One region of the Kineococcus auxinigenes genome, then DNA from elsewhere that is predicted to be linked to it. Evidence: predicted binding sites of a transcription regulator. Region 1 holds the regulator's gene; each other region holds the start of a gene.
The links. The regulator HrcA, encoded in region 1, represses chaperone genes, less so after heat shock. The targets are predictions, from matches to a motif close to GNTNGCACTCGGNNNNNCCGAGTGCNANC.

Region 1 (10,295 bases):
CCGCGACGGGTGAAGACCGGGTGCGGGCGCTCGTGGATCTCCACGTAGAGGTCGCCGGGCGGGCCGCCGGCGGTGCCCACCTCGCCCTGGGCGGCGAGCTGGATGCGGGTGCCGGTGTCCACGCCGGCGGGGATGCGGATGTTCAGCGGCCGACGGGCGCGCACCCGCCCCTCCCCGGTGCACTCCAGGCACGGGGAGGGCAGGACGGTGCCGAAGCCGTGGCACGTCGGGCACGGCTGGCTCGTCATGACCTGGCCCAGCAGGGAGCGCACCACGCGCTGCACCGAGCCCTGCCCGTGGCAGATGTCGCAGGTGGCGGGCTCGGTGCCCGGCTGGCAGCAGGTGCCCTTGCAGGTGGGGCACAGCACGGCGGTGTCGACCTGGATCTGCCGCTCGCCGCCGAAGGCGGCCTCGGCGAGGTCGACGTCGACGCGGATCAGGGCGTCCTGGCCGCGCTGGGTGCGGCTGACCGGACCGCGCCCGCCGCCGCCGGCACCGCCCTGGCCGAAGAAGGCGTCCATGATGTCGGAGAAGCCGAAGCCCTGCCCGAAGCCGCCGCCGGGCCCGCCGGGCGCGCCGCCGCGGTCGTACTGCGCGCGCTTGTCGGGGTTGGACAGCGTCTCGTAGGCCTGGGACACCTCCTTGAACCTGTCCCCGGCGTCCGGGTCGGAGGTGACGTCGGGGTGGAGCTTGCGCGCCAGCTTGCGGTAGGCGCGCTTGATGTCCTCCGCCGAGGCGTCCCTGCTGACGCCGAGGACGTCGTAGTAGTCGCTCACGAGGTGCTCAGGTCTCCCGTCGGGGGGTGGTCGGGTGGGTCACTGGGACAGGATGCGCGAGACGTAGCGGGAGACCGCCCGCACCGCCGCCATCGTGGTCGGGTAGTCCATGCGGGTGGGGCCCAGCACGCCCAGGCGCGCCAGCACCTCGCCCTCGCCGTAGCCGCTGGTGACCACGGACGTCTCGGGCAGGCCGAGGTGGAGGTTCTCCGCCCCGATGCGCACGGCCAGGCCGCCGCGGTCGCCGCCGCCCTCCTCGGTCATCTCCTGCACCAGCCGCAGCAGCACGACGTGCTCCTCCAGCGCCTCCAGCACGCTGCCGAGGGAGGTGGACAGGTCGTGGGCGCCGGAGCGCACCAGGTTGGCGGTGCCGGCGATGACGACGCGCTCCTCCAGCCCGGCGCTGAGGCAGTCGCCCAGCGCGGCGACGACCTCGGCGGTCACCGCCATCTCACCGGGCGGGCTGGTCTGCACGACGGCGGTGAGCTCCTCGCGCGCCTGCTTGAGCCGCTTGCCGGCCACGGCGGCGTTGACGCGGTCGCGCAGCGCCGCGAGGGTGCCCGGCAGCGACTCGACGTCGGTGGCCGAGCGCACGTCGACGACGCGCTGCTCGACGCGGCCGGTGTCGGTGATGAGCACCAGCAGCGCGCTGCGGCCCCCGACGGGCACCACCTCCACGTGCCGCACCGCGGCGCGCGAGAGCGAGGGGTACTGCACGACGGCGGCCTGGCGGGTGATCTGCGCCAGCAGCCGCACGGTGCGGTCCACGACGTCGTCGAGGTCCACGGCGCCGTCGAGGAAGGCCTGGATGGCGCGGCGCTCGGCCGGCGACATGGGCTTGAGGTTGGCGAGGCGGTCCACGAACAGGCGGTAGCCCTTGTCGGTGGGGATGCGCCCGGCGCTGGTGTGCGGCTGGGCGATGTACCCCTCCTCCTCCAGCACCGCCATGTCGTTGCGGATGGTGGCCGGGGACACGCCGAGGCGGTGGCGCTCGACGAGGGCCCGGGACCCCACGGGCTCGTGGGTCGAGACGTAGTCCTCCACGATGGCGCGCAGCACCGCGAGCCTGCGGTCGTCGCTCACACCCCACCCCCTGCTCCCGTGCCCACCCGGCACCGTTCCTGGCACTCCCGGCGATCGAGTGCCAAGTCTAGGCCAGCGCGCCTCCACCGCGCGGCGCGCGGCCCTGGTTAGCGTGCCGCGGGTGAGTCCCCGGCGCCCGTCCACCGACCGCTACGGCAGCGACGTGCTGTCCGCGAACCCGCACCCGCAGCGGCCGGTGCACCGCGAGGAACCCGCGGTGCGCGGCCTCGTCGTGGAGGACGTGGAGACCGGCTGGGTCGGTGCGGTGGTGCGCGTGGAGAAGAGCGGCGGCGTGCACGTCGTGGTCCTGGAGGACGCGCGGGGCCGCACCCGCACGTTCCCGCTGGGCCCGGGCTTCTGGGTGGACGGGCAGCCGGTGCGGCTGGTCGCCCCCAGGGGTCCGGCCGCCCCGGCGGCACCCACCCGCACCGCCAGCGGCTCGGTGGCCGTGGCCGGCGCCCCGGCCCGCACCGCCCGCGCCTCGCGCATCCTCGTCGAGGGCCGCCACGACGCGGAGCTGGTGGAGAAGGTGTGGGGCGACGACCTGCGCGTGGAGGGCGTCGTGGTGGAGATGCTCGACGGCGTGGACGACCTGGACGCGGCGGTGCGCTCCTTCGCCCCGGGGCCGGGGCGGCGCATCGGGGTGCTCGTGGACCACCTGGTCGCCGGCAGCAAGGAGTCGCGCATCGTCGCGGCGGTCTCGAGGAGCCCGCACGTGCTCGTCGTGGGCCACCCGTTCATCGACGTCTGGCAGGCCGTGCGCCCGCAGCGCCTGGGCTGGCAGCGGTGGCCGAGCGTGCCGCGCGGTCAGTCCTGGAAGCACGGCATCCTCGCCGAGCTGGGCTGGCCGCACGCCACGCAGGCCGACGTCGCGCACGGCTGGAAGCGGATCCTCGGCACCGTGCGCACCTACGCCGACCTCGAGCCGGCGCTGCTCGGCCGGGTGGAGGAGCTGGTGGACTTCGTCACCGCGGACGCGGCGGACCGCTGAGGCGCCGGCCTCCTCCCCCCGTCGCACCCGGGACCACCCCGCGGGAGGACGACACCGGGCCCGAGCGCGCGGGAGGATCGACGCGGACCCGAACCCCGGCGACGCCCAGGAGGACACCGTGAGCGATCCGCACCAGCCACCCCGGCCCGACTTCACGAAGGACCCGCACGCCCCCGGCGCCGGCGGGGAGCAGGAGCCCGGCTGGCGGCCCGGCTGGCGCCCGGACTGGCAGCCGGAGCAGGAGGCCGCGCAGCAGCACGGTCAGCCGTGGCCGCACCAGCAGGGCCCGGGGCAGCCGCCGCACTGGCAGGAGAAGCCGCCCGTGTCCGTGCAGGACGAGCGCACCTGGAGCGTGCTGGCACACGTGGGCACCCTGCTCGTCTGGATCAGCCTGCCGGTGCTCGCCCCCCTGGTGGTCTTCCTCGTCTTCAAGGACCGCAGCCGCTTCGTGCGCGAGCACGCCGCCGAGGCGCTCAACGCGAGCATCTCGCTGTTCATCTACGAGGCGGTGCTCGGCCTGGTGATCGGCATCCTGGTGACCGTGACCTTCGGGCTGGCGCTCCCGCTGCTGATCGTCCCGGTCGCGGTGCTCCTCGCGGCGACCGTCTTCGGGATCCTGGCGGCCGTCGCGGCGAACTCCGGCCGCCCGTACCGCTACCCGCTGATCCTCCGCCTGGTCCGCTGAGGCCTCACGCCGCCAGCGCCCGCACCGCCGCCACCCGGTCGGCGAGCGCGGGCGCCTGCGGCACCAGGGCCACGGTGGTGACGCCGGCGCGCGCGTAGTCGTCCAGGCGCGCGCGCAGGCTCGCCGCCGGCCCCACCAGGCAGGTCGCCTCCAGGAAACCCGCCGGCACCGCGGCGGCGGCCTCGCGGTGCCGGCCGGCGAGGAAGTGCTCCTGCACCTCGTCGACGGCGTCGGAGAACCCCAGGCGGCGGGCGAGGGACGCGTAGAAGTTCTGCGAGCGCGAGCCCATCCCCCCCAGGTACAGGGCGACGTGCCGGCGCACCGGCGCCTCGGCCTGGCGGCGGGCCTCGCCCGTGGCGTCGGTGACCAGCACGGGCACGGACGCGCACACGTCGAAGTCCTGCACGGGCGGGGCGGTGCGGCGGGCGCGGCCGGCGGCCAGGGGCGCGAACTGCTCCGCCGCGGCCTCCGGGGACAGGAACACCGGCAGCCACCCGTCGGCGACCTCCCCGGCCAGCTCCACGTTGCGCGGGCCGACGGCGGCCAGGTAGACGGGGAGGTCCGGGCGGGGTGCGGGCAGCATCAGGTGCAGCGGCACGCCCGGGCCGTCCGGCAGCGGCAGGTGCACGTGCTCGCCGGCGAAGCGCACCGGCCGGCGCGACAGGACCTCGCGCACGACCGCGACGTGCTCGCGGGTGCGCGCCAGCGGAGCGGCGAACCGCTGCCCGTACCAGCCCTCGGAGACCTGCGGGCCCGAGACGCCCAGGCCGAGGCGGAACCTGCCGCCGGAGAGCGCGTCGAGGGTGGCGGCGGCCATCGCGGTGGCGGCGGGGGCGCGGGCGGGAACCTGCAGCACCGCTGAGCCCAGGGCGATGCGCGAGGTCTGCGCCGCCAGCCAGCCCAGGACGCTGACGGCGTCGGACCCGTACGCCTCGGCGACCCACGCGCTGTCGCAACCGGCGTCCTCCGCCGCGCGCACGAGCGCCAGGGTGTCCGCGGCCGCCGCCGCCGCGTTCCCGCCGGTCAGGTAACCGAGGTTCACTCCCAGGCGCACGCCGCGAACCTAGCCCACCGGCGCCGGTCGCCGCCCGTCGCGGGCTCCCGACCGGGAGAATCCCCGCGCTCTCCGGAAACCGATTCCTGGTCGCTGAGGGCGTGGACCGCTCCGCGCCCGCACCTCGCCCCGGGCGAGCACGACGGCAGCGTTCCGGAGCGCCCGACACCCGGAAACCGATTCCCGGCGACACTGGACCCGGCGGCGGAAACCGGTTACTTTCGATGGACGGGTGCTCCCCGGCCGACGAGGGCCGGAGGGGTTCTCGGCAGGCGCACCACCGCTGCACCCCCAGGACCCGCGGACCCGGTCGACGACGACCCCGCCGCCGCCCGAGACCGAGCGGGGACACCACCGACCCGGCACCACGAAGGGACAGGAAGTCGATGACGACACCGCCCCGCACCAGCACCCCCACGCCCCCGCAGGGCGGTCGGCACCTCGGCCGCCGCGCCTTCGGGCTGAGCGCCCTGGGCGCCGCTGCGCTCGCCGGCTGCGGCCGCTTCAGCAGCAGCGGCGGCGACAGCGGCGGCGACGGCGTCGAGCTGAGCTTCTCCTGGTGGGGCGACGCGAGCCGCGCCGAGGCCACCGAGGCGGCCGTCGCCACGTTCATGGAGAAGAACCCCGGCATCACCGTGCGCACGGACTACCAGGACTCCAGCCCCTACCAGGACAAGCTCGCCACCCGCGTGGCCGCCGGCGACGCCCCCGACGTCATGGCCGTGCCCAACCGGGCGCTGCGCGAGTACGCCGGTCGCGGCGCCCTGGCCGACCTGAACGCCGCCGGTGTGGACCTGTCCGCGGTCGACGACCGCGTCGTGGGCCTGGGCACGGTCGACGGCACCGTGTACGGCATCGCCGCCGGCCTGAACACCGTGGGCGTGGTGTTCCGCAAGCAGCACGTCCTGGACGCCGGCCTGCCCCTGCCCGACGGGGACACCTGGAGCTGGGAGGACTACGAGGAGATCAGCCGCGCCATCACGGAGAACACAGGCCGCGCCGTCTACGGCTCGGGGTACTCCATGGAGGCGGAGACCGGCAACATCATCTGGACCCGTCAGCAGGGTCAGGACTTCTACACCGCCGACGGCGGTCTGGGCGCCGACGCCGCCAGCATCGCGGCCTGGTACGCGATGAACGTCCGGTTCCGGGCCTCCGGCGCCCTGCCGCCGGCCGGGTACGTCGACGTCACCGGCAGCGGCGCCGAGCAGTCCTTCCTCGCGCAGGACAAGGTCGCCTCCCAGTTCATCCCCACGAACAACCTGGGGGCCTACAACCGCGCCTGCGGCGGGGACCTGGTCATGCTGCGCATGCCCGGGGAGACGACCGGCGTGCGCCGCGGCATGTCCGTGGACTGCTCGATGCTGTGGTCGGTGTCGGCGCAGTCCGAGCACCCCGCCGAGGCGGCGGCGCTGCTGGACTTCCTCGTCAACGACCCGGACGCCTACACCGAGATGATGACCACCCGAGGGGTCCCGCCGAACCCCGAGGTGACCGAGGCCGTCAAGGCGAAGATGTCCCCCGACGACCTGGCCGCCACCGAGTTCCTGCTGGCGCTGCAGCAGGAGGACCTGCCCCCCACGTACGTCTACCCCCGCGGGGCGACCGCCATGGCCAGCGAGATCAGCACCGTCGCCACGGAGATCGAGTTCGGCCGGATGACGCCGGAACAGGCGGCCGACGCCCTGGTCCGCGTCGGTCAGAGCGAGCTGAGCGCGTGATCGGCTCGAGGCCGGTCCCCCGGCGCGCGGCCCTGGCGGCCGGGGCGGGTGCGCTCGCGCTGACCGGCTGCGGGAGGTTCGGCGGCAGCGGTTCATCCACCGGCGGCGACGACGGCGAGGTCGAGCTGACCGTCATGGCCTGGGCCAGCGCGAGCCAGGCGCAGATGTACGAGTCGGCCTTCGCGACGTACCACGAGCAGAACCCCGGTGTCCGGGTGCGGCTGGAGTGGATGGACGTGTCCAGCTACCCGGACAAGCTGAACACGAAGTTCGCCGCCGGGAGCCCGCCGGACGTCACGTTCCTCGTGGGCCGGTGGCTCGGCGAGTACGCCTCGCGCGGCGTCCTCGCGGACCTCGGGGAGCACGGCGACGTCCTGCGGCTGGACGCCCTGCCGGACAGCTCGCTGGACGGCGCCCGGCTGGACGGGACGGTCTACGCCGTCCCCACCGGGACCACCACGCCGGGCCTGGTCTACAACCGCAGGGTCCTGGACGAGCTGGGGCTCACCGTGCCCGACGACCGCACCTGGACCTGGGACGACTTCCGCGAGTTCAACGCCGCCGTCACCCGGGCGAGCGGCGGCTCGACCTACGGCACCGGGTACAACATCCCCTGGACGCCCACCGTGGCCCTGTGGGCGGGCCAGCACGGCGAGGAGCTCTACACCGCCGATGGGCAGCTCGGCATGTCGGCCGGGACCCTCGCCGACTACTTCCAGATGACCGTGGACCTGCGCGCCGCCGGGGGCTACCCCCCGGCGGGACTGCTCGACGACCAGGGGCAGACCGTGGAGGACTCCGCCCTCGGCAGGGGCCTGGTCGCCTCGCAGTCGATCCCCGCGAACGTGTTCGCCGACCACAACACCACGCTCGACGGGGTGCTCCAGCTCGTCCGCTTCCCCGGCGAGTCGCCCACCCCCGGCTACCAGGTCACCCCGACGCTGCTGTGGGCGCAGGCCGCCGCATCGAAGCACCCGGCGGAGGCCGCGGCGTTGATCGACTACCTCACCAACGACCCGGCGTCCTTCACCGCGCGCTCGGCCCTGCTCGGCGTGCCGGTCAACCCCCAGGTCGCCGCCGCCGTCGGCGAGACGCTGCCGGAGGACGGCAAGACCTTCGTGGACTTCCTGGTGCGGTTGCAGGAGGAGGACCTGCCGCCGTACCACCTCGAACCCGCCGGCGCCGGGGAGATCGCCGACAACCTGGTGAGCATCGGCACCGAGGTCGAGTTCGGCCGGATGACGCCGCAGCAGGCCGGCGAGAAGTTCGTGGCCGACGCGCGTGCGAGCCTCGAGCGGGCCGCCTCGTGAGCACCACGGCCACCGGCACCGCACCCGGCGCCCTGCAGGTCCGGGGCACGACGCGCCCGGCGCGCGAGCGACGCGGCGGTGCCGCGGCGGCCGAGGAGCGCGCCGCCTACGTGTTCCTGGCCCCCTGGCTGGTCGGCCTGCTGTTCACGGTGATCCCCTTCGGGGTGTCGCTGTGGCTGGCCTTCACCGACTACAACCTGCTGCAGTCGCCGAACTGGATCGGGACCGAGAACTTCTCCCGGCTGGCGGAGGACCCCAAGGTAGCCACGTCGACGCGGGTGACGTTGGTCTACACCTTCGTCTCCGTCCCCGTCTCGCTGGTCAGCGCGCTCGCCGTGGCGATGCTGCTCAACAAGGGCGTCCGGGGCCTGAAGTTCTACCGGTCGGTGTTCTACCTGCCGTCCCTGATCGGCACGAGCGTCGCCATCGTCATGCTGTGGCGCTCCATCTTCGGCCACGACGGCATCGTCAACCGGTTCCTGGGGTTCTTCGGCATCGCCGGCCCCGGGTGGGTCACCGACCCGGACTGGGCGCTGCTCACGCTGGTCACCCTCAGCGTGTGGAGCTTCGGCGCGTCCATGGTCATCTTCCTCGCCGGGCTGCGGCAGATCCCCGTCATGTACTACGAGGCGGCGTCCGTCGACGGGGCCGGCTGGTGGCGTCAGCTGCGGTCGATCACGCTTCCGCTGCTGAGCCCGGTCATCTTCTTCAACCTCGTGCTCGGCCTCATCGGGTCCCTGCAGACGTTCACGCAGGGCTTCGTCTTCTCGGGCGGCTCGGGGGGCCCGGCGGAGTCCACCCTCTTCTACAACCTGTACCTGTACCAGCAGGGTTTCCAGCGCTTCGACATGGGCTACGCCAGCGCCCTGGCGTGGGTCATGTTCGTCGTGATCGCGTTCTTCACCGCCCTCAACTTCCTCGTCTCCAAGTACTGGGTGTTCTACGATGACTGAGCCCGCAGCCCCCGTGAAGACCTCCACCCGGGTGGGCGGCACGGCCGCCGCGCCCCCCACGTCCCCGGCGGCGCCCGTCTCGCAGGTCCGGCGCACCTCCGCCTTCGCGCGCTCGGCCGCCTCCCGGCTGCGCGGCGTGGACACGTACCAGGAGGAGCTGACCGGCAGCGCCCGCAGCCGGTTCCTGCGCCACGTCGTGCTGGCGGGCGTCGGCATCGTCATGCTCTACCCGCTGCTGTGGATGCTCTCGGCCTCGTTCAAACCCAGCGCGCGGGTCTTCGCCGACTCCGGGCTGATCCCGTCCGACGTGCAGGTCGGCAACTACGCGGCCGGGTGGAGCGCGCTGGAGCACCCCTTCGAGCTGTACCTGGTCAACTCCCTCATCCTGGCCGTGCTGAACATCGCGGGGAACCTGCTGTCGTGCTCGATGGCGGCGTACGCCTTCGCCCGCCTGCGGTTCCGCGGACGCAAGCTCTGGTTCGCCGCCATGCTGGGCACGATGCTGCTGCCGGCGCACGTGGTGCTCATCCCGCAGTACGTCATCTTCGCCAAGCTCGGGTGGGTCAACACCTACCTGCCCCTCACGGTGCCGGCGTTCCTGGCGACGAACGCGTTCTACGTCTTCCTGCTGGTGCAGTTCATGCGCGCCCTGCCCATGGAGCTGCAGGACGCCGCGAAGATCGACGGATGCGGCCCCTACCGCACGTACCTCAGCGTGATCATGCCGCTGACCGTGCCGGCCATGGCCACGGTGGCGATCTTCACGTTCATCTCCAGCTGGAACGACTTCTTCGGGCCGTTGCTCTACCTGACCGACTCGGACCTGTTCACCGTGCCGCTGGCCCTGCGGCAGTTCATGTCCGCCGAGGGCGCCAGCGACTGGGGGCCGATGTTCTCGATGTCGGTCGTCTCCCTGCTGCCGGTCGTGGCGTTCTTCTTCATCGGCCAGCGCTACCTGCTCAACGGGATCTCGACGACGGGGATGAAGTGACCACCACCTCACCGGGCACCGCGCCCAGCACCGCACCCAGCACCGCCGGCACCGGCGACGAGCTCGCGCGGCACCGCAGGCGGTACGCCGTCGTCGGCACCGGTGGCCGCTCGCAGATGTACCTCGACGCCCTGACCGGCACCCACGCCGACGTCGGGCAGGTCGTGGCCCTCGTCGACACCAACGAGGTCCGCATGTCCTACTACGACGAGCACCTGGCCGGCCGCGGTGTCACCGTGCCGCCGCGCCACTGCACCCCGGAGGGTTTCGCCGACCTGCTCGCCTCCGGCGACGTCGACGCGGTCGTGGTCACCAGCCCGGACGTCACGCACGCCGCCTACGTGGTCGCCGCCCTGGACGCCGGGGTGGACGTGGTGTGCGAGAAGCCCCTGACCATCGACGCCGAGGGCCTGCGGGACATCGTCGCGGCGGCGCAGCGCTCCACCGCCCGGCTCGTGGTGACGTTCAACTACCGCTACTCCCCCCGCAACTCCCTGGCGCGCCGGCTGATCCAGGACGGCGAGATCGGCCAGGTCACCTCGGTCCACTTCGAGTGGTGCCTGGACACCGTCCACGGCGCGGACTACTTCCGCCGCTGGCACCGCGACAAGCGCAACTCCGGTGGTCTGCTGGTGCACAAGTCCACCCACCACTTCGACCTGGTGAACTGGTGGCTCGCGGACGTCCCCGAGACCGTGTTCGCGCTCGGCGGGCTGCGCTTCTACGGGCGC
Region 2 (10,295 bases), on a different contig from region 1:
GTCTTCAGCCACACCTGCGCGGTGTCCTCGCCGACCCAGGTGGTGTAGACGCTGACGCTGTGCGCGGCGGAGGTGACGGCGTCGAAGTTGCGCGTGAACGCGTCGAAGGACAACCCGGAGTAGACGTCCTGGCGCACCTCGTAGGTGGGCACGACGTCCAGTTCCAGCGCGGTGACGACGCCGAGGGCGCCGAGGGCCACGACGCTGCCGGCGAACTCCGCGTCCCCGCGCTCGGTGCGGCGCCGCTCGCCGTCGGCGCCGACGAGTTCCAGCGCCCGCACGTCGGCGGCGAGGTTCTGCGTGCGGTCGCCGGAGCCGTGCGTGGCGGTGGCGACGGCACCGCCGACGCTGATGTGCGGCAGCGAGGCCATGGTGCGCAGGGCCCACCCGGCGTCGTGCAGGCGCTGCGCGAGCACGCCGTAGCTGGTGCCCGCGCTGACGCGCACGCTGCCCGCGGCGGCGTCGACGTGCACCTCGGTGGGCAGCGCCTGGAGGGTGACCAGGTCGCCCGGGGAGTCGGCGACGTCGTTGAAGCAGTGCCGGGTGCCCAGTGCGCGCAGCCGCCCGGTGCGCACGACGAGCTCCTGCAGCTCCTCGACGCTGCGGGGCCGGTGCAGGCGGGCGGCGGTGTAGCGGTGGTTCCTCGCCCAGTTCAGGCCGGGTTCGCCGGTGCCGGTGGACGACGTCGTCGCGGTGCTCACCCGCGCACGGTAATCGATGCACACGGGGGCCGGGCGGCAACGCCGCGAGGGCGGCCCCCCTGGTGGAGGACCGCCCTCGCGGGTGGTGCTGGTGGTGCGGCGGGACTCAGAAGTCCATGCCGCCCATGCCGCCGTCGCCGCCGGCAGCGGCCGGGGCCGCCTTCTCCGGCTTGTCGGCGATGACGGCCTCGGTGGTCAGGAACAGGCCCGCGATGGAGGCGGCGTTCTGCAGCGCGGAGCGCGTCACCTTGACCGGGTCGTTGATGCCGGCCTCGAGCAGGTCCACGTACTCGCCGGTGGCGGCGTTGAGGCCGTGACCGGTGGGCAGGTTGCTGACCTTCTCCGCCACGACGCCGCCCTCGAGGCCGGCGTTGATGGCGATCTGCTTCAGCGGGGCCTGGATGGCGACCTTGACGATGTTCGCGCCGGTCGCCTCGTCCCCGACGAGGTCGAGCTTGTCGAAGGCCAGCACGCCGGCCTGGATGAGGGCCACGCCACCACCGGCGACGATGCCCTCCTCGACGGCCGCCTTCGCGTTGCGAACGGCGTCCTCGATGCGGTGCTTGCGCTCCTTGAGCTCGACCTCGGTCGCCGCGCCGGCCTTGATGACGGCCACGCCGCCGGCCAGCTTGGCGAGGCGCTCCTGGAGCTTCTCGCGGTCGTAGTCGGAGTCGCTGCGCTCGATCTCGGCGCGGATCTGGCCCACGCGGCCGGCGATGGCGTCGGCGTCGCCGGCACCCTCGACGATCGTGGTCTCGTCCTTGGTGACGACGACCTTGCGGGCGCGGCCCAGCAGGTCGAGGTCCGCGGTGTCGAGCTTGAGGCCGACCTCCTCGGAGATGACCTGGCCACCGGTGAGGATGGCGATGTCGCCGAGCATGGCCTTGCGGCGGTCGCCGAAGCCGGGGGCCTTGACGGCCACGGACTTGAAGGTGCCGCGGATCTTGTTGACGACCAGGGTCGCCAGGGCCTCGCCCTCGACGTCCTCGGCCACGATCACCAGCGGCTTGCCGGACTGCATGACCTTCTCCAGCAGCGGGAGCAGGTCCTTCACCGTGGAGATCTTGGAGTTCAGGATGAGGATGTACGGGTCCTCGAGCTCCGTCTCCTGACGCTCCGCGTCGGTGACGAAGTAGGGCGAGATGTAGCCCTTGTCGAAGCGCATGCCCTCGGTGAGCTCGAGCTCCAGGCCGAAGGTGTTGCTCTCCTCGACGGTGATGACGCCTTCCTTGCCCACCTTGTCGAGGGCCTCGGCGATGAGCTCGCCGATGGAGGCGTCACCGGCGGAGATGCCGGCGGTCGCGGCGATCTGCTCCTTGGTGGTGACCTCCTTGGCGGCGGCCACGAGCTGCTCGGTCACGGCCTCGACGGCCTTCTCGATGCCGCGCTTGAGGCCCATCGGGTTCGCACCCGCGGCCACGTTGCGCAGGCCCTCGCGCACGAGCGCCTGGGCCAGGACGGTCGCGGTCGTCGTGCCGTCACCGGCGACGTCGTCCGTCTTCTTCGCGACCTCCTTGACCAGCTCGGCCCCGATCTTCTCGTACGGGTCCTCGAGCTCGATCTCCTTGGCGATGCTCACACCGTCGTTGGTGATCGTGGGGGCGCCCCACTTCTTCTCCAGGACGACGTTGCGGCCCTTGGGGCCGAGCGTCACCTTGACAGCGTCGGCGAGCTGGTTCATCCCGCGCTCGAGACCGCGACGGGCCTCTTCGTCGAAGGCGATGATCTTGCTCATGCCTGGTGTTCCTCCCAGAAGACGGGCGGTGGGTGGCCGGAGCGGTGCCCGCGACGGACGACCGGCGGCGACGGGGTCACGTCCCCCGCGCGACCGGCCTCACCGGTCCGGCCCGGAGCTTTCGCTCCCGGGTCGAGGTGCTGCTGGTGCTGTCACTCTCGACTCGAGAGTGCCAGCGCCAATGTTGGCACTCTCCCCCTCCGAGTGCAAACCCCCCGGCGCTCTCCGGACCTCTGCGCCGCGCCGGTGCACGCTCACCCGGACGGCGTCTGGTGTCCCGAGCGAACCGGTGGGACCGTCGAAGGACCGCTCCGGCCCACCCCGAGGGCCGGCCCCCGCGTGAGGAGAGACGTGTCCGAGCTGCCGCTGCGGATCCAGGCGCTGAAGACGCGCCGCACCGACGACCTGTCGGGCGAGTACCTGCTGGACCCCACCCACAGCCGCATCGGCTTCGTCGCCCGGCACGCCATGGTCACCAAGGTGCGGGGGCAGTTCACCCGCTTCGAGGGCCGCGCCCACCTGGACTTCGCCCGGCCGGAGGCCTCGAGCGCGCAGGTCCTGATCGAGGTGGCGAGCATCGACACCCGCGAGCCGCACCGCGACGAGCACCTGCGCACCAACGACTTCTTCGACGCCCCCGCGCACCCGCGCATCGGCTTCCGCTCCACGCACGTGCAGCCGCTGGGCGGCAGCGACTACCGCGTCACCGGGGACCTGACCATCAAGGGCAGGACCCGCCCCGTCGCCATCGACTTCGAGCACACCGGCGCCGCCAAGGACCACTTCGGCACCACGCGGGTGGGCTTCGAGGGGTCGACGAGGATCGACCGCCGCGACTGGGGCGTGGTCTGGAACGCACCCCTGGAGACCGGCGGGGTGCTCCTGTCCGAGACCGTCCTGCTGGAGTTCGAGGTGTCCGCGGTGCCGGCACCCGCCGCCTGAGCGCCGGTGGCCCGCCCCGCGGGGCGGACCGCCGGCGCCGGACGGCTCAGAGGCCGCGGACGTTCTCGGCCTGCGGGCCCTTCTGGCCCTGCCCGACCTCGAACTCGACGCGCTGCCCCTCCTCGAGGGAGCGGTAGCCGTCGGCGGAGATCGACGAGTAGTGCACGAAGACGTCGGCGCCGCCGTCGTCCACGGTGATGAAGCCGTACCCCTTCTCGGCGTTGAACCACTTCACGGTGCCCTGAGCCATTGCGTTCTCCTGGGTGGTGCAGCGAGCGGGACGTCCCCGGCATCGCCCGGGGGCGGGTCTCACGCTGCCCGCGGCGGTGAGGCCGTGGGCGACGCCCGACGTGCCGGCCCCGGGGAGGACGTGCTCATCGAACTGATCGACCGCTGCCCAGGTTAGTGCGGGGAGGGGCCGTTGGGGCAGGGTTCACCCGGGCGGATCCGCGGGAGCCGCGGGACGGCTCACAGCAGCCCGGTCACGCCGCCGAGCAGCCCGTCGGCGAGGCGGCGCACCGCGAGCACCGCCCCGGCCACCACGAGCAGCACCAGCACCGACCAGGCCAGCACCACCAGCAGCACCCCCGCCGGCCCGCGGCGGGTGCGGTGCGCGCCCCGGCGGGCGGCCAGCTGGCGCGGGCGCTGCTGCTCCCGGCGGCTCAGGGCTGCACGCCCAGGCGGCGCGCCGAGCGGGCGCGCTGGCGGCTGGAGCGCATCCGGCGCAGCCGCTTGACGAGCATGGGGTCGTGCTCCAGCGCCTCGGGGGTGTCGATGAGGGCGTTGAGCACCTGGTAGTAGCGCGTGGGCGTCAGGTCGAACAGCTCGCGCACCGCCTGCTCCTTGGCCCCGGCGTACTTCCACCACTGCCGCTCGAAGGCCAGGAGCTCGGCGTCGCGGCGGCTGAGCCCGCTGCCGGCCCCGGGCTGCCCGGCGCCCTCCTCGCGCGCCGTCGCGCCGACCTGCACCTGCGACCCGTCCACGACCCGCCCCTTCCTGACGACGCCGCCCACTCTAGGAGGCCCCTCCGACACCCGCCGGTCGCGGCGCGCGGGGCGGGGCGGGGCGCGCTAGCGTCCCGGCGTGCCCCAGCAGACCCCGCGGACCGAGCCGCTGCCCGACCCGGCGGGCCTGGGCATCGACGACCTGGAAGCGGGCTGGGCGCGCGCCCTGGCCCCGGTGCGCCCGCACCTGTCGGAGCTGTCGCAGCGCCTGGCCGCCGAGCCCGGCCCCTGGCTGCCGCGCCCCGAGCACGTGCTGCGCGCCTTCCGCCAGCCGTTCGAGGACGTGCGGGTGCTGCTGGTCGGGCAGGACCCCTACCCCACGCCCGGTCACCCGATCGGGCTGGCGTTCGCCGTCGAGCCGCACGTGCGGCCGCTGCCGCGCAGCCTGGTCAACGTCTACCGGGAGCTGCGCGAGGACACCGGCGTGCAGCCGCCCGAGCACGGCGACCTGACGGCCTGGACGCGCTCGGGCGTGCTGCTGCTGAACCGGGCGCTGACCGTGCGCGCCCGCGACGCCGGCTCGCACCGGCGCCTGGGCTGGCAGGCCGTGACCGACGCGGCGGTGACCGCGCTGGCCGCGCGCGGCGGCCCGCTGGTGGCGCTGCTGTGGGGCCGCGACGCGCAGTCGGTGCAGCCGCTGCTGGGCGACGTGCCCGTCGTGGCGGGCGTGCACCCCAGCCCGCTGTCCGCCTCGCGCGGCTTCTTCGGCTCGCGGCCCTTCAGCCGCGTGGACGCCCTGCTGCGCGAGGCCGGCGGCGACGGCGTCGACTGGCGCCTGGACCCCTGAGCCGCGACTCCTGAGCCGCGCCCCGGGCCGCGCCCCCTGGGCGCAGCCGCGCCCGCCGGACACGGCACGATGCGCCCCATGGACGCACCCACCGCAACCGTCAGCCGCACGCCCTTCGGGCGCACCCGCCGCGGGGAGCCCGTGGAGCGCTGGGAGCTGCGCCTGCCCTCCGGGGCGAGCGCCGAGGTCCTCACCCGCGGCGCGGCGCTGCACCGGGTGCGGGTGCCCGACGCCGCCGGGGCGCTGGGCGACGTCGTGGTGGCCCTGCCGGACGTGGCCTCCTACGAGGCCGCCGAGGGCTACCCGGGCGCGGTCGTGGGCCGGGTCGCCAACCGCCTGGGCGGCGGGCGCTTCAGCGTCGACGGGGTCGAGCACCGGGTGCCGGTCAACGACGGCCCCAACGCGCTGCACGGCGGCGCGGAGGGCTTCGACCAGCGGGTGTGGGACGCCGAGGAGGTCAGCGGCGGCGAGGGCCCCGCGGTGCGGCTGACGCTGCGCAGCCCGGACGGCGACATGGGCTTCCCCGGCGAGCTGACCGCGCAGGTGACGTACACCCTGGCCGAGGACGCCGACGGGGTGCGGCTGCGGCTGGAGCACCGCGCCACCACCACCGCGCCGACGCCGGTGAACCTCACCAACCACGCGTACTTCACCCTCGACGGGCCCGGCACGGTGGAGGAGCACGTCCTGCGGCTGCACGCCTCCCGGTACGTCCCCGTCGGGGAGGACCTCATCCCCACCGGGGAGCTGCGCGACGTCACCGGCACGCCGTTCGACTTCCGCACCCCCACCCGGCTGGGCGAGCGGCTGCGCGACGCCGACGAGCAGCTGCTGCGCGCCAGCGGCTACGACCACTGCCTCGTGCTGGACGACGCCGGCACCGGGGAGCGCACCGTCGCCGAGCTGAGCGGCCCGCGCAGCGGCCGGCGCCTGCGGGTGCGCACCGACGCGCCGGGCCTGCAGCTGTACACCGGCAACTTCCTCGACGGCGCCTGGCGCACGGTCGAGGGCCGTCCGGTGCGCCAGGGCGACGCGCTGTGCCTGGAGACGCAGCTGCTGCCGGACGCGGTGAACCGGCCGGCGTTCACCGGGGGCGGGCTCGGCGAGGCGGTCCTGCGCCCGGGCGCGGTGTTCGCGACGAGCACGACCTTCGTCTTCAGCGCCTCCTCGGGCGACTGAGGGCGCGAGCGGCGGGCCCCGGCGGCGGGGCCCGCCGCTCAGGCGCGCCGGACGGTGAGGGTCGGCGGCGTGCGCAGCGTCTGGGCGATGACGCAGTACCGCTCCGCCAGGGAGACCATCTTCGCCTCGGTCTCCTCGTCGGCGTCGGAGGTGAAGTCGAAGGTGACGGTGACGTCGGTGATGCCGACGGGGACGGAGCGGTCCACGCCGAGGGTGCCGCGGGCGTCCCAGGTGGCCTCGGCGGTGACGCTGGCGCCGCGCAGCTGCACGCCCATGGCGGTGGCGACGCTGCGCAGCGTCACCCCGGCGCAGGCCGCGACGGCCTCGCAGAGCATGTCCGCCGAGCACGCCTCGGTGCCGTCGCCGCCGGCGGCGGGGTGCAGCCCGGCGCGGGTGGTGCCGGCGAAGCCGTCCACGGAGACCCCGATGGACTGCCCGTCCAGGACCGCCACGGCCCGGGCGGGCACGGCCGCGGAGCCGGGGTCCTCGCGGTACTTGTCCTTCAACGGCTTCTGCAGGGCCCTGAGCTCGGTCGCGTCCACCGGGGCACCTTAGGCCCCGCCGCGGCGGGGGCCGCAACCAGCGGGTGCGGGTGCGTGCCCGACACTGGCGCGGTGAAGCGGGCGACGGCCGTGCGGACGGCGGAGCAGGTGGCGCAGCGCTGCGCGCACGTGGCGGCGCAGCCGGCGGGGATCGTGCGGCTGCGGGTGGTGGAGGCGTGGCTGTGGGGCCCGCTGCTGGGCCCGCCGGTGGAGGAGGTCCCCGACGACGGCGGCGTGAGCGTGGCGCTGGTCTGCGCCGAGAGCGCCGAGGACTGCGCGTGGGGCACCGTGCCGCCGGGCGCGGGGCAGTGGCTGGCCGCCTCGGGCTTGACCCGGCGCCCGGTGCACCTGGTGTTCCGCGCCGCCGGGCAGCCGGTGTGGAACCACGCGGTCACCCGCCCGGTGCGGCTGTGGAGCGCCGCCGACGGGACGGACGAGGACGTGCTGCGGGCCGTGGGCGAGGGCGCGGCAGAGGACCTGCGCCCGCCGGCCCCCTCGCCGGACGAGCTGGCCCGGCGGCTGGAGGCGGAGCTGACGGCGAGCCTGGCCGCGGTGCGCCGCACGAGCGCCGAGCACGACGCGCACCGCTGGGCACCGGGCTCGCCGGTCGGGTGGGCCGACGCCCTGGCCGCCGCGGTCAGGGGCTACCTGGAGCTGCTGGACGCGGGCACGCGCGACTCACGCCGGTGAGCGGGGCGCGGGTTCCGCCCGTCCCCTCCCCCCGGCGCCCCCCACCACTCGAGCAGTTCCACGCGCAGCGCGGTGGGGCGCACATCGACGCGCCGACCGGCGGCGAGCAGTCCCGCCAGCAGGAGCCCGCAGCCGGTGAGGCTCTCGGTGAGGTCCTCTGCGGCCTCCAGCAGGAAGGTCGTCCTCCCGGTGGCGAAGAGCCCAGCCACGCTCGCGCACGTCTGCGAGGTCAGCAGGACGGCAGTGGTGAGCACGAGGACACGGCCCGCGGCCCCGCCGGTCAGGCGGGCGACGACCAGCAGGCCGACGGCGACGGCGAGCGCCGCGAGCGGCTGGGTCAGCGACAGGGTGGTCTCCGCACCGAGGCGGCGACCGGCGTGCTCGTGCAGCGAGGCGACCTCGTCGAGGCTGAGGGCGGTGCACAACGCGGCGACGCCGAGCCAGGCGACCCGTCGGCGCCCGGCGACGGCACCCACGGCCCAGAGCGCGGCGAGCGCCGCGGCGGCGAACTGGACACCGGACCACCACGTCGGGACGTTGTTCTCGAGGTCTGCGTCGAGCAGCCGGTGGTTCACCGTGGCGTGGTTGAGCAGGTGGGCAGCGCTGAGGGTCAAGGAGGTGAGCGCGCAGAGCACGACACCGGTCGCCAGCGGGAGTCGTCGCGTCTGCATGGCGCCATGGAACACCAGGTGAACCCTCAGCGACAGTTCACCCAGCGAGCGGTGACCCTCAGGGGCAGACGGCCCGCCACACGTCGGCGTGCATCTCGAAGCGCTCGAACCGCTGCGGGTCGCTGACCTCCCCGTCGGAGTTGAGCCGGAAGGTGCCGTCCAGGGCCGTGACCTCCACGACCTTGCCGGTCGAGGTGATCACGTCCTGGCGCTCCACGTGCACGCCGCGGCGCAGCCCGGCGGCGAAGCCCACCCGCGCCAGCGGGCCGGTGGAGGCGGAGACCACGACGTCGGCGACGCCGTCGTGGGGGTCGGCGGCGGGCACCAGGGGCGCGCCGCCGCCGATGGTGCCGCCGATGCCGATGCCCACGACGAGCACGGGCCGCTCGCCGGTGGTGACGACGCGGCCGTCGACCTCCACGCGCAACCGGAAGCCGCGGCCGGCGCCGACCCCCGCCCACAGGGCCCCCACGGGGTAGGCACCGGCGTGCAGGACCTTCTTCAGCCGTTGCGCCTTGGCGGTCGCCGCCGCGCCGATGCCGGCGTGCACGGTGTTGACGGTGATGCGCTCGTGGCCGTCCACGAGCAGCTCAAGCTCGCGCGGGCTGCCCGTGGCGGCGATGCGGGCGGCGGCCACCGGGTCCAGCGGCAGGTGCAGGGAGCGGGCCAGGTCGTTGCCGGTGCCCAGGGGCACGATGCCCAGCGGGCCCACCGAGCGCGTGGCACCGGCGTCCCACAGCAGCTGCAGGGCCGCGTGCAGGCTGCCGTCGCCGCCGAGCACCACCAGCCGGCGGCCGTCCGCGCCCAGCAGCGCGTCGCGCAGGTCGTCCAGGCCGTGGGTGCGGCGCAGCTCCACGTCGGCCTCGCGGCCCAGCTCGCCGACGACCGCCTCGACGGCGGCGGCGCGCGCCGACCCCGCACCGGCGTTGACGACGGCCAGGATCCCGTCGGGGTGCTCTCCCTGCTGCTGCGTTCCCACGCCGGGATCAACGCGGGGGCGGGACCGGGCGTGCCCGGGGAACCGCACTGCACAGCGACCTCACAGGGCGGGGTGTCGCGCATCGGTCAGGAGCCCGCACCGCGTTCCGGAAAGCTCTTCCGCCATTCCGGAACCGGTCCCGGCGTTTCGCGCACGCCGGGAGACCCGGGGCCGCTAGCGTGACCGTCCTCACGGCCGGGGGACGGTCCCCGGCAGGACGAGGAGGTTCTGGTGAGCACGACGGACCACGGATCGAGCGGCCCGCCGGCCGGTGCGGGTGAGGGCCGCACTCCCTACGAGGAAGTGCTCGACTCCCCCGAGTTCCAGGCGTTGCGTCGGAGGTTCCGCCGCTTCGTCCTGCCCCTGTCGGCGCTGTTCCTGGTGTGGTACGCGACGTACGTGCTGCTCGCGGACTACGCGCACGGCTTCATGGGCACCCGCATCGGCGACAGCAACATCACCGTCGGCCTGCTCCTGGGGCTCGGGCAGTTCGTGTCGACCTTCGCCATCACGACCGCGTACGTGCGGTGGGCGAACAAGCACTTCGACCCGGCCGCGGAGGAGCTGCGCCGACGCGTGGAGGGTGGTGCCCGGTGAGCGCGACCCTGCCCGCCGCCCTGCCCGCGGCCGCCGCGAGCGGCACGGACATCGGCAACCCCGCCGTCAACATCGCCATCTTCGCCGCCTTCGTCGCGGTGACGCTGGCGGTCGTCATCAAGGCCAGCCGCAACAACCGCAGCGCCGCCGACTTCTACGCCGGCGGGCGCGGCTTCACCGGCCCGCAGAACGGCGTGGCCATCGCCGGCGACTACCTCTCGGCGGCGAGCTTCCTCGGCATCGCCGGGGCGATCGCGATCTACGGCTACGACGGGTTCCTCTACTCCATCGGGTTCCTCGTGGCGTGGCTGGTGGCGCTGCTGCTGGTGGCGGAACTGCTGCGCAACACCGGCCGGTTCACGATGGCGGACGTCCTCAGCTTCCGGCTGAAGGAGAGGCCCGTGCGCACCGCGGCGGCGATCTCGACGCTCGCGGTGTCGTTCTTCTACCTGCTCGCGCAGATGGCCG
Region 3 (10,295 bases), on a different contig from region 1:
CAGCTCGGCCTTGATCGGCTCGGCGTAGATCTCCTGCATGCGGCGGACCGCCACGGCCGGGTCCAGCGCGGAGATCTCCGCCAGCAGCGGCTCGGGGTCCTCGTAGCGGGTCCACAGGCCCTCGAGGTCCAGCACGCCCAGGCCGCCCAGCCGCCCCAGGGCCACGGCCGTCGCCGGCGAGGCCACCGAGTCCATCGGGGCGCTCAGCACCGGCAGGGAGAAGTGGTACGCGTCGATCTGCCAGGCGGTGGACACGTCCTCCGGGTCGCGGGTGCGGCGGCTGGGGACGATCGCCACGTCGTCGAAGCTGTAGGCGCGACGCCCCCGCTTGCCGCGGCCGATCTCGATCTCGTGCACCCGCACAGGCTACCGGCTGCGCGGCGCCCCTCCCCCGCGCTCAGCGACCGCGGGAGTAGTTGGGCGCCTCGACCGTCATCTGGATGTCGTGCGGGTGCGACTCGCGCAACCCCGCCGGGGTGATCCGCACGAACCGGCCCACGCGCTGCAGGTCCGGCACCGTGCGGGCGCCGGCGTAGAACATCGACTGGCGCAGACCGCCGACCAGCTGGTGCGCCACCGCCGCCAGCGGGCCGCGGTAGGGCACCTGCCCCTCCACGCCCTCCGGCACGAAGCGGTCGTCGGAGGCGACGTCGTTCTGGAAGTAGCGGTCCTTGGAGAAGGAGCGGGCGCCGGAGCGGGTCTGCTGCGCACCCAGCGACCCCATCCCGCGGTAGCTCTTGAACTGCTTGCCGTTGATGAAGACCAGGTCGCCGGGGCTCTCCTCGCAGCCGGCCAGCAGCGAGCCCAGCATCACCGTGTCCGCACCCGCCACGATCGCCTTGGCGATGTCGCCGGAGTAGGCCAGGCCGCCGTCGCCGATGACCGGCACGCCCGCCGGGCGCGCGGCCTTGGACGCCTCGTGGATGGCCGTGACCTGCGGCACGCCCACGCCCGAGACGACGCGGGTGGTGCAGATCGAGCCCGGCCCCACCCCCACCTTGATGCCGTCCACGCCGGCGTCCACCAGCGCCTGCGCGGCGGCGCGCGTGGCCACGTTGCCGCCGACGACGTCGACGTGCGCGGCCGCGCTGTCGGCCTTCAGGCGGGAGATCATCTCCAGCACCGCCCGCGAGTGACCGTGGGCCATGTCCACCACGAGCACGTCGACGCCCGCCTCGACGAGCTGCATGCCGCGCTTCCAGGCGTCCTCGAAGATGCCGATCGCCGCGGCCACCCGCAGCCGGCCGTCCTCGTCCTTCGTCGCCAGCGGGTACTGCTCGTTCTTGACGTAGTCCTTCACCGTGATCAGGCCGGTGAGGCGGTCGCGCTCGTCGACGATCGGCAGCTTCTCGATCTTGTGCTGGCGCAGCAGCTGCTCGGCGTCGGCGGCGCTGATGCCGACCGGGGCCGTCACCAGCGGCATCGGGGTCATGACCTCGTGGACCGGGCGGGAGAAGTCCGTCTCGAAGCGCAGGTCGCGGTTGGTGACGATGCCCACGAGGGTGCCGTCGGCGTCCACGACCGGCACGCCGGAGATGCGGTAGCGCCCGCACAGCTCGTCGACGTCCGCCAGCGTCGCCCCCGGCGACGTCGTGACCGGCCGGGTCACCATGCCCGACTCCGAGCGCTTGACGATGTCGACCTGGTTGGCCTGCTCGTCGGCGGACAGGTTGCGGTGCAGCACGCCCAGGCCGCCCTGGCGGGCCATCGCGATCGCCATCCGGGACTCGGTGACGGTGTCCATCGCCGAGCTGAGCAGCGGCACGCGCAGCGTGATCCGCTTCGACACCCGGCTGGAGGTGTCCGCCTCGGAGGGGACGACGTCCGACTCGCCGGGCAGCAGCAGGACGTCGTCGTAGGTCAGCCCGACGAACCCGAAGGGGTCGTGACCGGGTTCGTGGGGAGCGGAGAGGGGGGCCGGGGCACCAGCGGGGGTGTGCGCGCTCACCCCCACGATGCTACGGCTCCCTCAGCCCTGCTCCGACGGCTGCGCGGGCACCTGGGCGGAGTCCTCGGCCGGGTCCGCGGGCGACGGCTCGGGCGGCGGCAGGGGCGACGGCGACGGCACCGGCTCGGTCACCGGCTCCACCTCGGGCGACGGCACCGGCTCGGGCACCGGCTCCACCTCGGACGCCGGCGCCGGCGAGGCGACGGGCGACGAGGGCGGGACGGGCGGCACGAGACCGACGGGGTCGGTGGGGTCGGCAGCACCCGCGTCCCGGCCCCCGTCGGCCGCACCCTCGTCGGCCGCGGTCTGCTCCGGGTCGCCCGTCGGCTCCCCCGCGGTGGTGTCCGGGGAGGACGGCGCGGCCGGGCCGGACGGCGCGTCCGTGCCCACGGGCTCGGTGGGCGTCCCGCCGCCGGGCTCCCCGGTCGGCACCGGCTCACCCGGGTCCGACGGCTGCACGGGCGTGTCCGTGGGCACGGCCGGGTCGCTCGGGGACGACGGACCGGCTGCCGGGCCCCCGGGCGCGGTGGGAACGCCCGGGGAGCCCCCGGACGACCCGCCCGTCGAGGGTGCCGGGGCGCTGGGCGCCGGTGTGCCCGGGCTCGTCGAGGGGCGCGGGGCGGTGGTGCCGCCGGGAGCCTGCGTCCCCCCCTGCGCGGGGGTCGTCGGGGTCGCGGGCGTCGTCGGGCTCGCGGGCGTCGTCGGGATCGCGGGCGTCGTCGGGGTCGCGGGGGTGCTCGGGGTCGCCGACGGCGTCGAGCCGGCCGGGGGCGCCATCGGCGCCACCCAGCGCGGGGAGGCCTCCACCGAGGGGGTCGAGGCGTCGACGAGGCCGGGGAGCGTGCGGGGGTCCGGGGACGTGGTCGGCACCGGGGCGGCCACGCCCTCCTGAGCGGCGGCCTGCCGGCGCAGCTCCTCCAGCTCCTCCAGGGTGCCCCGCACCGTGCGCACCAGCGGCGATTCGCCCTGGGCGGCGCTCAGGCTCGCCAGGACGCGGTCGACGCGCTCGACCGCCTCCTCGTGCTCGCCGGAGGACGCGGCGGCGCGGGCCTGTTCCAGCTGCTCCTCCACGCGCTGCTCGACCGTGCCCCCGAACACCTCCCAGACCCTGTCGGGCCACCACGCGGGCCCGCTGGCGAAGGCCGGGCTGGACACCTCGCCGGCGGACCCGGGGGCCGTGCCGCCGCTCGTCGCGGCCGCCGCGGCGGTGCCGCCCAGCAGGGCCAGGACAGCGCAGGCGGCGGCGGTGCCGCGCCCCAGGCGCTCCAGGGTCCGCCGTCGCGCCAGCAGCACGCGCGGCGCCGGGACCGCCGGGGAGGCACCTCCCGCTCCCCCGCCCGCTCGTCCCGCGGGCACCGGCAGCTCCAGCGGGCGCGCGCCCGCGGTCAGCGGGTCGGCGTGCAGGGCGTAGGCGTCCAGCAGCCGCGCGACGGTGTCGTCCAGGTCTGCGCCGGTGGCGCGGTGGGAACCCAGGCGGTCCAGCAGCGCGTCCGTGGCGAGCAGGGCCGGGACGGTCGGCAGCTCCTCGGGGCCGCCCCGCAGGTGCCCGCGGCCCTCGCCGCTCACGACGTCACCCGCAGCGAGCCGTCGGCGAGCGCGGTCTTGCGCAGCTTCTGCACCGCCCGGTGCTGGGCCACGCGCACCGCACCGGCCGTCATGTCCAGGGCGCGACCGGTCTCCTCCGCGGACATCCCCGCCCCCACGCGCAGCGTGAGGATCTCGCGCAGCTTGGGCGGCAGGGTGTCCAGCAGGCGACCGACGGTCTCGGCGTCGAACGCGTCCAGGGCCAGCTGCTCGGGGCCCGGCCCGGCGGCGGCCGAGTCCGGGACCTCGTCGGTGGGCACGGGAGCCCGGTACGCGGCCCGCTGCGCGTCGGCGACCTTGTTGGCCGCGATGCGGTACACGAACGCCTCGAACGGGCGCCCGGTGTCCTTGTAGCGGGGCAGTGCCGTCAGCACGGCGATGCAGACCTCCTGTGCCGCGTCCTCGGCGGCGTGATCAGCCCCGGGCATGCGCCCGAGCCTGGCCCGGCAGTAGCGGTGGACGAGGCGGCGAACCGCTGCCAGGAGGTCGGCGACGGCGCCCTGCTCCCCCGACAGGGCGCGCGCCGCCAGTTCCTGGAGCCCCCCGGCATCCACCCTGCTCATCGCCGCGGGAGCCCCGGCCGTTACACCACCGCCGTCGGCGCGCACCCCGGGGCCGCGCACCCCCGGGTCGTCGCCGTCGAGGACCGCGGGGCCCGTGCGCACCTCCACGGGGTCGGGGGCGACGGCGGCCGCGGGGACAGCCCCGGGACCGGCGCGCCGTGCGGCGTCCGTCCCGGCCGGTCCGCCGGCCTCCTCGCCCCCAGGGCCCACGTGCCTACCGTACGAGACCCCAGCGGAATCCCACAGCCACCGCCTGCGCGCGGTCCGCGGCCTCGAGCTTGCGGAACAGCCGGCGGGCGTGCGTCTTGACGGTGTCCTCCGACAGGAACAGCTCCCGGCCGATCTCGGCGTTGCTGCGGCCGCGGCTCATGCCGACCAGGACCTGGCCCTCGCGCTCGGTCAGCACCGGCGCGCGGCCGGACAGCACCGTGCGGGTGCGGCCACCGCCGCGGCGGCGCGAGACGTCCTGCAGCGCCTGCAGCACCGCGGTGGCCAGCTCCTCGCGGGAGACGTCCTTGACGACGTAGCCGCGAGCGCCGGAGGCCACGGCCCGGGCGACCCCGTCGCCGTCCTCGGCCATCGTGGCCATGAGGACGTTCGCCTCCGGGTGGCGGGCGAGCAGGCGGCGGGCCGCCTCCACGCCCCCGATGCCGGGCATGCGCACGTCCATGATGACGAGAGAGGGCCGCTCGACGGGCCAGCGCGTCAGCGCCTCCTCACCGGAGGCGGCACCCACGACGCGAGTCACACCCGGGACCGCGGCGACCATGCGCCGCATCGCCTCCCGGGCCAGCGGGAGGTCATCGCAGACCAGGACCGTAGCCACCACTTGCCTCTTCCCTGTACGGGTGGGACGGGCCCTTCCGTGGACCCGTGGGACCCGCGTCGAGCGAGCCTCGGGAAAGGCATCGGCACACGGCCGCGCGGACCTGAGGACCCGCGCGCGCAGGCCCGCACGGGGGCGGGACCCCGGGTCCCGGCTGCGCGGTCCTCAGGCGTGCACTGCGCGCACGCACCGGCGCACGGCGTCGGCCAGCGAGGTGGCGCGCTCGCACCCGGGCACCTCCGCCGGCCAGCCCGGCCCGCTGAGCACCACCAGCGGCGCCGGCCGCACGGCCAGCAGCGCACCGAGGGCGGCGACGTCGGCGGGCCCGCGCACCCGCTGGGCGTGCAGGAGGACCGCGGGGGGGCGCGTGCGCCGCACCGCCGCGGCGAGCACCCGCACCGGCACGCCGTCGCCGACGGAGCGGGCCCCCGCGCCCGCCTCGGCCAGCGCGGCGGCCGCGGCCAGCAGCAGGGGCCCGCGCGGGGCCGGGTCGGCACCGGCGAGCACGACGGCGCGCTCACCGGCGCGCGTGGGCAGCACGGCCAGGGCCCGGGCCACGGCCTCGTGCAGCGCGGCGTCGTCGGTGGCGAGCGCCGGGCCCAGGACGGCGTCCCAGGCGGACGCGGCGCCGCGGTTGCGGACCTCCTCGGCGAAGCGGTCCGCCAGGCTCTGCACCGCCCAGTCCTGCAGCTCCCCGCGGTTGCGCGGGGTCCCGGCGGCCTCGTCGTCGGCGCCCTCGTCGAGGTCGTCGTCGAGGGCGTCCTCCTCGCCGGCGGGGCCCGCGAGGCGCCCGGCGCCCGGCGCGCCCGCCCGGTCCCGGACGGCCCCGGGGGAACCCTCGCGCGCCGCCGGCAGGCCGGCGAGGGGGTCCGGCGCGGCGCTGCCGGCCGCGTCCTCGGGTCCGGCGATGGCGGCGGCGTCGGTGACGGCGGCCTCGATGACGGCCGCGGGGATGGTGGAGACGCTGGCGAGGGCGAAGCCGCCGTCGGCCACGGCGGTGGTCGCGGCGATGGCGGCGGCCTCGGCGGGTGCGACGCCCTCGAGGGTGAGCCGGCGCATGACGACGAGGCGGGCCAGGTCGGTGGAGGAGTAGCGGCGGTGGGCACCGGCGGTGTGCTCGGAGGGCCCGAGCCCGTAGCGGCGGTCCCACGTGCGCAGCGTCGCGGGGGCGACCCCGAGCCGGCGCGCGACGGCGGCGACGGTGAGGGTCATGCGCGGGGCCGGCGGTGCGGTGGACCCCTGGGGCGACGAGGACACCCCCGGATCCTCCCGCGAGCGCGCCGGTGCCGCCACTCACCCGGCGGGACGCCGCGAGGCCGTGCACCTCCTCGGCGGGAAAGTTGTTCAACGTTGTTCACCGCAGGTCAGGGCGCGTGCGGCCGCCACCCCGGAAGTTGTTCACAGGGATGTTCACCGGTTGTGCACAGTGCAGTCACCCGCTGGCGCACCGGGGCGGGCCGATGTGTCGCAGGTCACTTGCACTACTTCTGAACAACTCTTCACCAGGGCCTTGAACAACTTCTGACGCGGTTGTAGCGTCCTACCTCGTCAGCAAGATCCACCGCCCCGCGGTGGCCCCCGCACCCTCCCCCTAGGAGCGCACCATGGCCGAGATCTCCCGCCTCCCCGGACCCGTCGCCGACATCTGGGAGTGGCAGCTCATCGGCTCCTGCCGGGACGCCGACCCGGACCTGTTCTTCCACCCCGAGGGCGAGCGCGGCCCCGCCCGCCGCAACCGCGACGCGGCGGCGCAGGCCGTCTGCGGCGGCTGCCCCGTCATCGAGGAGTGCCGCAAGCACGCCCTGAAGGTGCGCGAGCCCTACGGCGTGTGGGGCGGCCTGACCGAGGACGACCGCGAGGCCATCTACGCCACCGAGCGCCGCCGCAGCCTGCGCATCGCCAGCTGACCCCGGCCGGCGGGCGGGGGCCCGCCGGCGTCGGACGGCGCACCCGCGCACGGTGTGGTGCGGTGCGCGGCGCGCCACGACGACCAGCACGAGCACGACGAGGAACCGCTCCCCGCGGCACCGGCGGGGACGCGAAGAGGCCCGGCCCCCTGGGGGACCGGGCCTCTCGTCGTGCGGAGGGGTCAGTGGCCGTGACCGTGACCGGCGGCCGCCGGCTCCTCCTCCTTCTTGTCCACCACCAGGGTGTCGGTGGTCAGGACCATCGAGGCGATCGACGCGGCGTTGACCAGCGCCGAGCGGGTCACCTTCACCGGGTCGATGACACCGGCGGCCAGCAGGTCCACGTACTCGCCGGTGGCGGCGTTCAGGCCGTGGCCCACCTGCAGGTCGCGGACCTTCTCGACCACGACGTAGCCCTCGTGACCGGCGTTCTCGGCGATCCAGCGCAGCGGCTCGGTGGCGGCGCGGTGCACCAGCTTCACACCGGTGGCCTCGTCGCCCTCCAGGCCCAGCCCGCCCTCGAGGACCTTCACCGCGTGGGTCAGGGCGCTGCCGCCGCCGGCGACGATGCCCTCCTCGATCGCGGCGCGCGTCGCGGAGACGGCGTCCTCGATGCGGTGCTTCTTCTCCTTGAGCTCCACCTCGGTGTGCGCGCCGACCTTGATGACGACCACGCCGCCGGCCAGCTTCGCGAGGCGCTCCTGGAGCTTCTCGCGGTCCCAGTCGGAGTCGGTGCGCTCGATCTCGGCCTTGATCTGCGCCACGCGGCCCGCGACCTCGTCAGACGCGCCGGCGCCCTCGACGATCGTGGTGTCGTCCTTGGTGACGACGATGCGGCGGGCGGTGCCCAGCACGTCCAGGTCGACCTGGTCGAGCTTGAGGCCGACCTCCTCGGCGACGACCTGGCCGCCGGTGAGGGTGGCGATGTCGCCCAGGATGGCCTTGCGGCGGTCGCCGAAGCCGGGGGCCTTCACCGCGACGGCGTTGAAGGTGCCGCGGATCTTGTTGACCACCAAGGTGGACAGGGCCTCGCCGTCGACGTCCTCGGCGATGATCAGCAGCGGCTTGGAGGTCTTCAGGACCTTCTCCAGCAGCGGCAGCAGCTCGGTGACCGTGGAGATCTTGCCCTGGTGCACGAGGACGTACGCGTCCTCCAGCACCGCCTCCTGGCGCTCGGCGTCGGTCACGAAGTAGGGCGAGATGTAGCCCTTGTCGAACTGCATGCCCTCGGTGAAGTCCAGCTCCAGCGCGGTCGTGGAGGACTCCTCGACCGTGATGACGCCGTCCTTGCCGACCTTGTCGAAGGCGTCGGCGAGCAGGTCGCCGACGGCCGGGTCCTGCGCGGAGATCGTGGCGACGTGGGCGATGTCGCCCTTGCCGTCGACGTCGCGGGCGAGCTTGAGCAGCTCGTCGCCCACGGCCTCGACGGCCGCGTCGATGCCGCGCTTGAGGGCGGAGGGGGCCGCGCCGGCCGCCACGTTGCGCAGGCCCTCGTGGACCATCGCCTGCGCCAGGACGGTCGCGGTGGTGGTGCCGTCACCGGCGACGTCGTTCGTCTTGGTGGCGACCTCCTTGGCGAGCTGCGCGCCGAGGTTCTCGTACGGGTCCTCGAGCTCGACCTCGCGGGCGATGGTGACGCCGTCGTTCGTGATCGTCGGCGCACCCCACTTCTTGTCGATGACGACGTTGCGGCCGCGGGGCCCCAGGGTCACCTTGACGGCGTTGGCGAGGGCGTCCACGCCGCGCTCCAGGGAGCGGCGGGCGTCCTCGTTGAACGAGAGCTGCTTGGCCATGTGCGTGTTCCTTCCAGATCTTTGGCGGCAACGGCGAACGCCCCGGGCGCCCGGTGTCGACGGGCGCCCGGGGCGTCAGGACCTGCTGCTGCTTACTTGGCGACCTTGGCGAGGACGTCGCGCGCCGAGAGGATCAGCAGCTCGTCGCCGCCGTACTTCACCTCGGTGCCGCCGTACTTGGAGTAGATGACCTTGTCGCCGACGGAGACGTCGACCGGGACGCGGTTGCCGTTGTCGTCGACGCGACCCGGACCCACGGCCAGGACCTCGCCCTCCTGGGGCTTCTCCTTGGCGGTGTCCGGGATGACCAGACCGGAAGCGGTCGTCTGCTCCGCGTCGAGCGGCTTGACGACGATGCGGTCCTCGAGCGGAGTGATGGAGACCGACACTGAGCGGCCCTCCCCTTCTGCGTACTCGGTACGGATCTGGCGTACTGGTGGGTCGGCTGCGAGGGTGGTGCCCGCCCGTCGTCGCGGGTGCCGGGCGGCACCGTCTCGCGTGCTGGCACTCCCTTCGGGGGAGTGCCACCGACGCTGCGTCAGAAGTTAGCACTCCCACTGCCCGAGTGCCAGGGACGGCCCCCGTCCGTGCGACCGGGCGAGGAGGGTGCTGGCACAGTCGGGCGGGTGGACCCCGCCGACGTCGCCGCGCTGACCTCCCCCGACGGGCGCGCGCTGCTGGACCTGATCGCCGCCGCCGGGCCGGCCGACCCGCTGGTGCTGGGGCAGCGGCTGCGCCGCGAGGGGCACGAGCCCGCGCTGGTGGCCCTGGCCATGACGCAGGCGCGGCTGCGCGAGCGCGCCGCCGCCAAGCTCGGCCCCCGGGCGCACGGGCTGCTGCTCACCGCCGCCGGGGTGGAGCAGGCCACCCGCGCCGTCGTGGCCGCCGAGCACGCCCGCCGCTTCGCCGGCGCCGGGGTGCGGCGGGTGGCCGACCTCGGCTGCGGCATCGGCGCCGACGCCCTCGCCCTGGCCGACGCGGGCCTGGCCGTGCTCGCCGTGGACGCCGACCCCGGCACCGCCGCGGTGGCCGCGGCCAACCTCGCCGGGCGCGCACAGGTCCGCTGCGCCGACGTCACGGCCGGGGTCGTCGACGAGCTGGGCCCGGGCGACGGCGCCTGGTTCGACCCGGCCCGGCGCACCGCCGGCGGACGGCGGCTGTTCGACCCCGAGGCCACCTCCCCGCCGCTGTCCTTCGTGCTGGCCACCGCCGCGCGGGTGCCGGCCACCGGCGCCAAGCTCGCCCCCGGACTGCCGCACGAGCTGGTGCCCGCCGGCGCGGAGGCGCGCTGGACGTCCGTGGACGGCGACGTGGTGGAGGCGGCGCTGTGGTGCGGGCCCCTGGCCCGGCCGGGCGTGGCGCGCAGCGCCCTGGTGCTGCGCGGCGGCGAGCGCTTCGAGCTGGACGACGCCGACAACCCCGTCCCCGACGTCGGCGCCGTCGGCACCCACCTGCACGAGCCCGACGGCGCCGTCGTCCGCGCCGGCCTGGTCGGCGCGGTCGCGCGGCTGCTCGGCGGGCGCCTGGTGGACGACACCATCGCCTACGTCACCACCGACGCCCCGGCGAGCACGCCGTTCGCGCGCTCCTACGCGGTGCTCGACGTGCTGCCCTTCGGGCTGAAGCCGCTGCGCCGGTACCTGCGCGAGCGCGACGTCGGCCCGCTGACGGTGA

Region 2: groL (chaperonin GroEL) is a predicted target of HrcA. The motif match lies at 2,620-2,648, and genes of this name have one in related genera.
Region 3: groES (co-chaperone GroES) is a predicted target of HrcA. The motif match lies at 9,166-9,194, and genes of this name have one in related genera.

The regions. Positions count from the first base shown of each region.
Region 1 is NZ_JBKBCT010000019.1:1,022-11,316, forward strand. Features, by position in the region: gene dnaJ (molecular chaperone DnaJ) at 1-776, opposite strand, end outside; gene hrcA (heat-inducible transcriptional repressor HrcA) at 816-1,859, opposite strand; gene ACRYR9_RS07770 (DUF3097 domain-containing protein) at 1,981-2,850, shown strand; gene ACRYR9_RS07775 (DUF4870 domain-containing protein) at 2,969-3,535, shown strand; gene ACRYR9_RS07780 (LLM class F420-dependent oxidoreductase) at 3,540-4,589, opposite strand; gene ACRYR9_RS07785 (ABC transporter substrate-binding protein) at 4,976-6,310, shown strand; gene ACRYR9_RS07790 (ABC transporter substrate-binding protein) at 6,307-7,620, shown strand; gene ACRYR9_RS07795 (carbohydrate ABC transporter permease) at 7,617-8,573, shown strand; gene ACRYR9_RS07800 (carbohydrate ABC transporter permease) at 8,566-9,564, shown strand; gene ACRYR9_RS07805 (Gfo/Idh/MocA family protein) at 9,561-10,295, shown strand, end outside.
Region 2 is NZ_JBKBCT010000016.1:36,079-46,373, forward strand. Features, by position in the region: gene ACRYR9_RS07180 (D-arabinono-1,4-lactone oxidase) at 1-701, opposite strand, end outside; gene groL (chaperonin GroEL) at 808-2,436, opposite strand; gene ACRYR9_RS07190 (YceI family protein) at 2,788-3,378, shown strand; gene ACRYR9_RS07195 (cold-shock protein) at 3,425-3,628, opposite strand; gene ACRYR9_RS07200 (DUF3263 domain-containing protein) at 4,041-4,346, opposite strand; gene ACRYR9_RS07205 (uracil-DNA glycosylase) at 4,462-5,169, shown strand; gene ACRYR9_RS07210 (aldose epimerase family protein) at 5,248-6,348, shown strand; gene ACRYR9_RS07215 (OsmC family protein) at 6,387-6,890, opposite strand; gene ACRYR9_RS07220 (DUF7711 family protein) at 6,963-7,580, shown strand; gene ACRYR9_RS07225 (hypothetical protein) at 7,535-8,251, opposite strand; gene ACRYR9_RS07230 (diacylglycerol/lipid kinase family protein) at 8,310-9,230, opposite strand; gene ACRYR9_RS07235 (DUF485 domain-containing protein) at 9,462-9,827, shown strand; gene ACRYR9_RS07240 (solute symporter family protein) at 9,824-10,295, shown strand, end outside.
Region 3 is NZ_JBKBCT010000070.1:6,326-16,620, forward strand. Features, by position in the region: gene ACRYR9_RS16135 (GuaB3 family IMP dehydrogenase-related protein) at 1-357, opposite strand, end outside; gene guaB (IMP dehydrogenase) at 398-1,948, opposite strand; gene ACRYR9_RS16145 (hypothetical protein) at 1,970-3,514, opposite strand; gene shbA (RNA polymerase sigma factor ShbA) at 3,511-4,095, opposite strand; gene ACRYR9_RS16155 (response regulator transcription factor) at 4,310-4,921, opposite strand; gene ACRYR9_RS16160 (MerR family transcriptional regulator) at 5,087-6,133, opposite strand; gene ACRYR9_RS16165 (WhiB family transcriptional regulator) at 6,526-6,828, shown strand; gene groL (chaperonin GroEL) at 7,011-8,621, opposite strand; gene groES (co-chaperone GroES) at 8,714-9,010, opposite strand; gene ACRYR9_RS16180 (THUMP-like domain-containing protein) at 9,248-10,295, shown strand, end outside.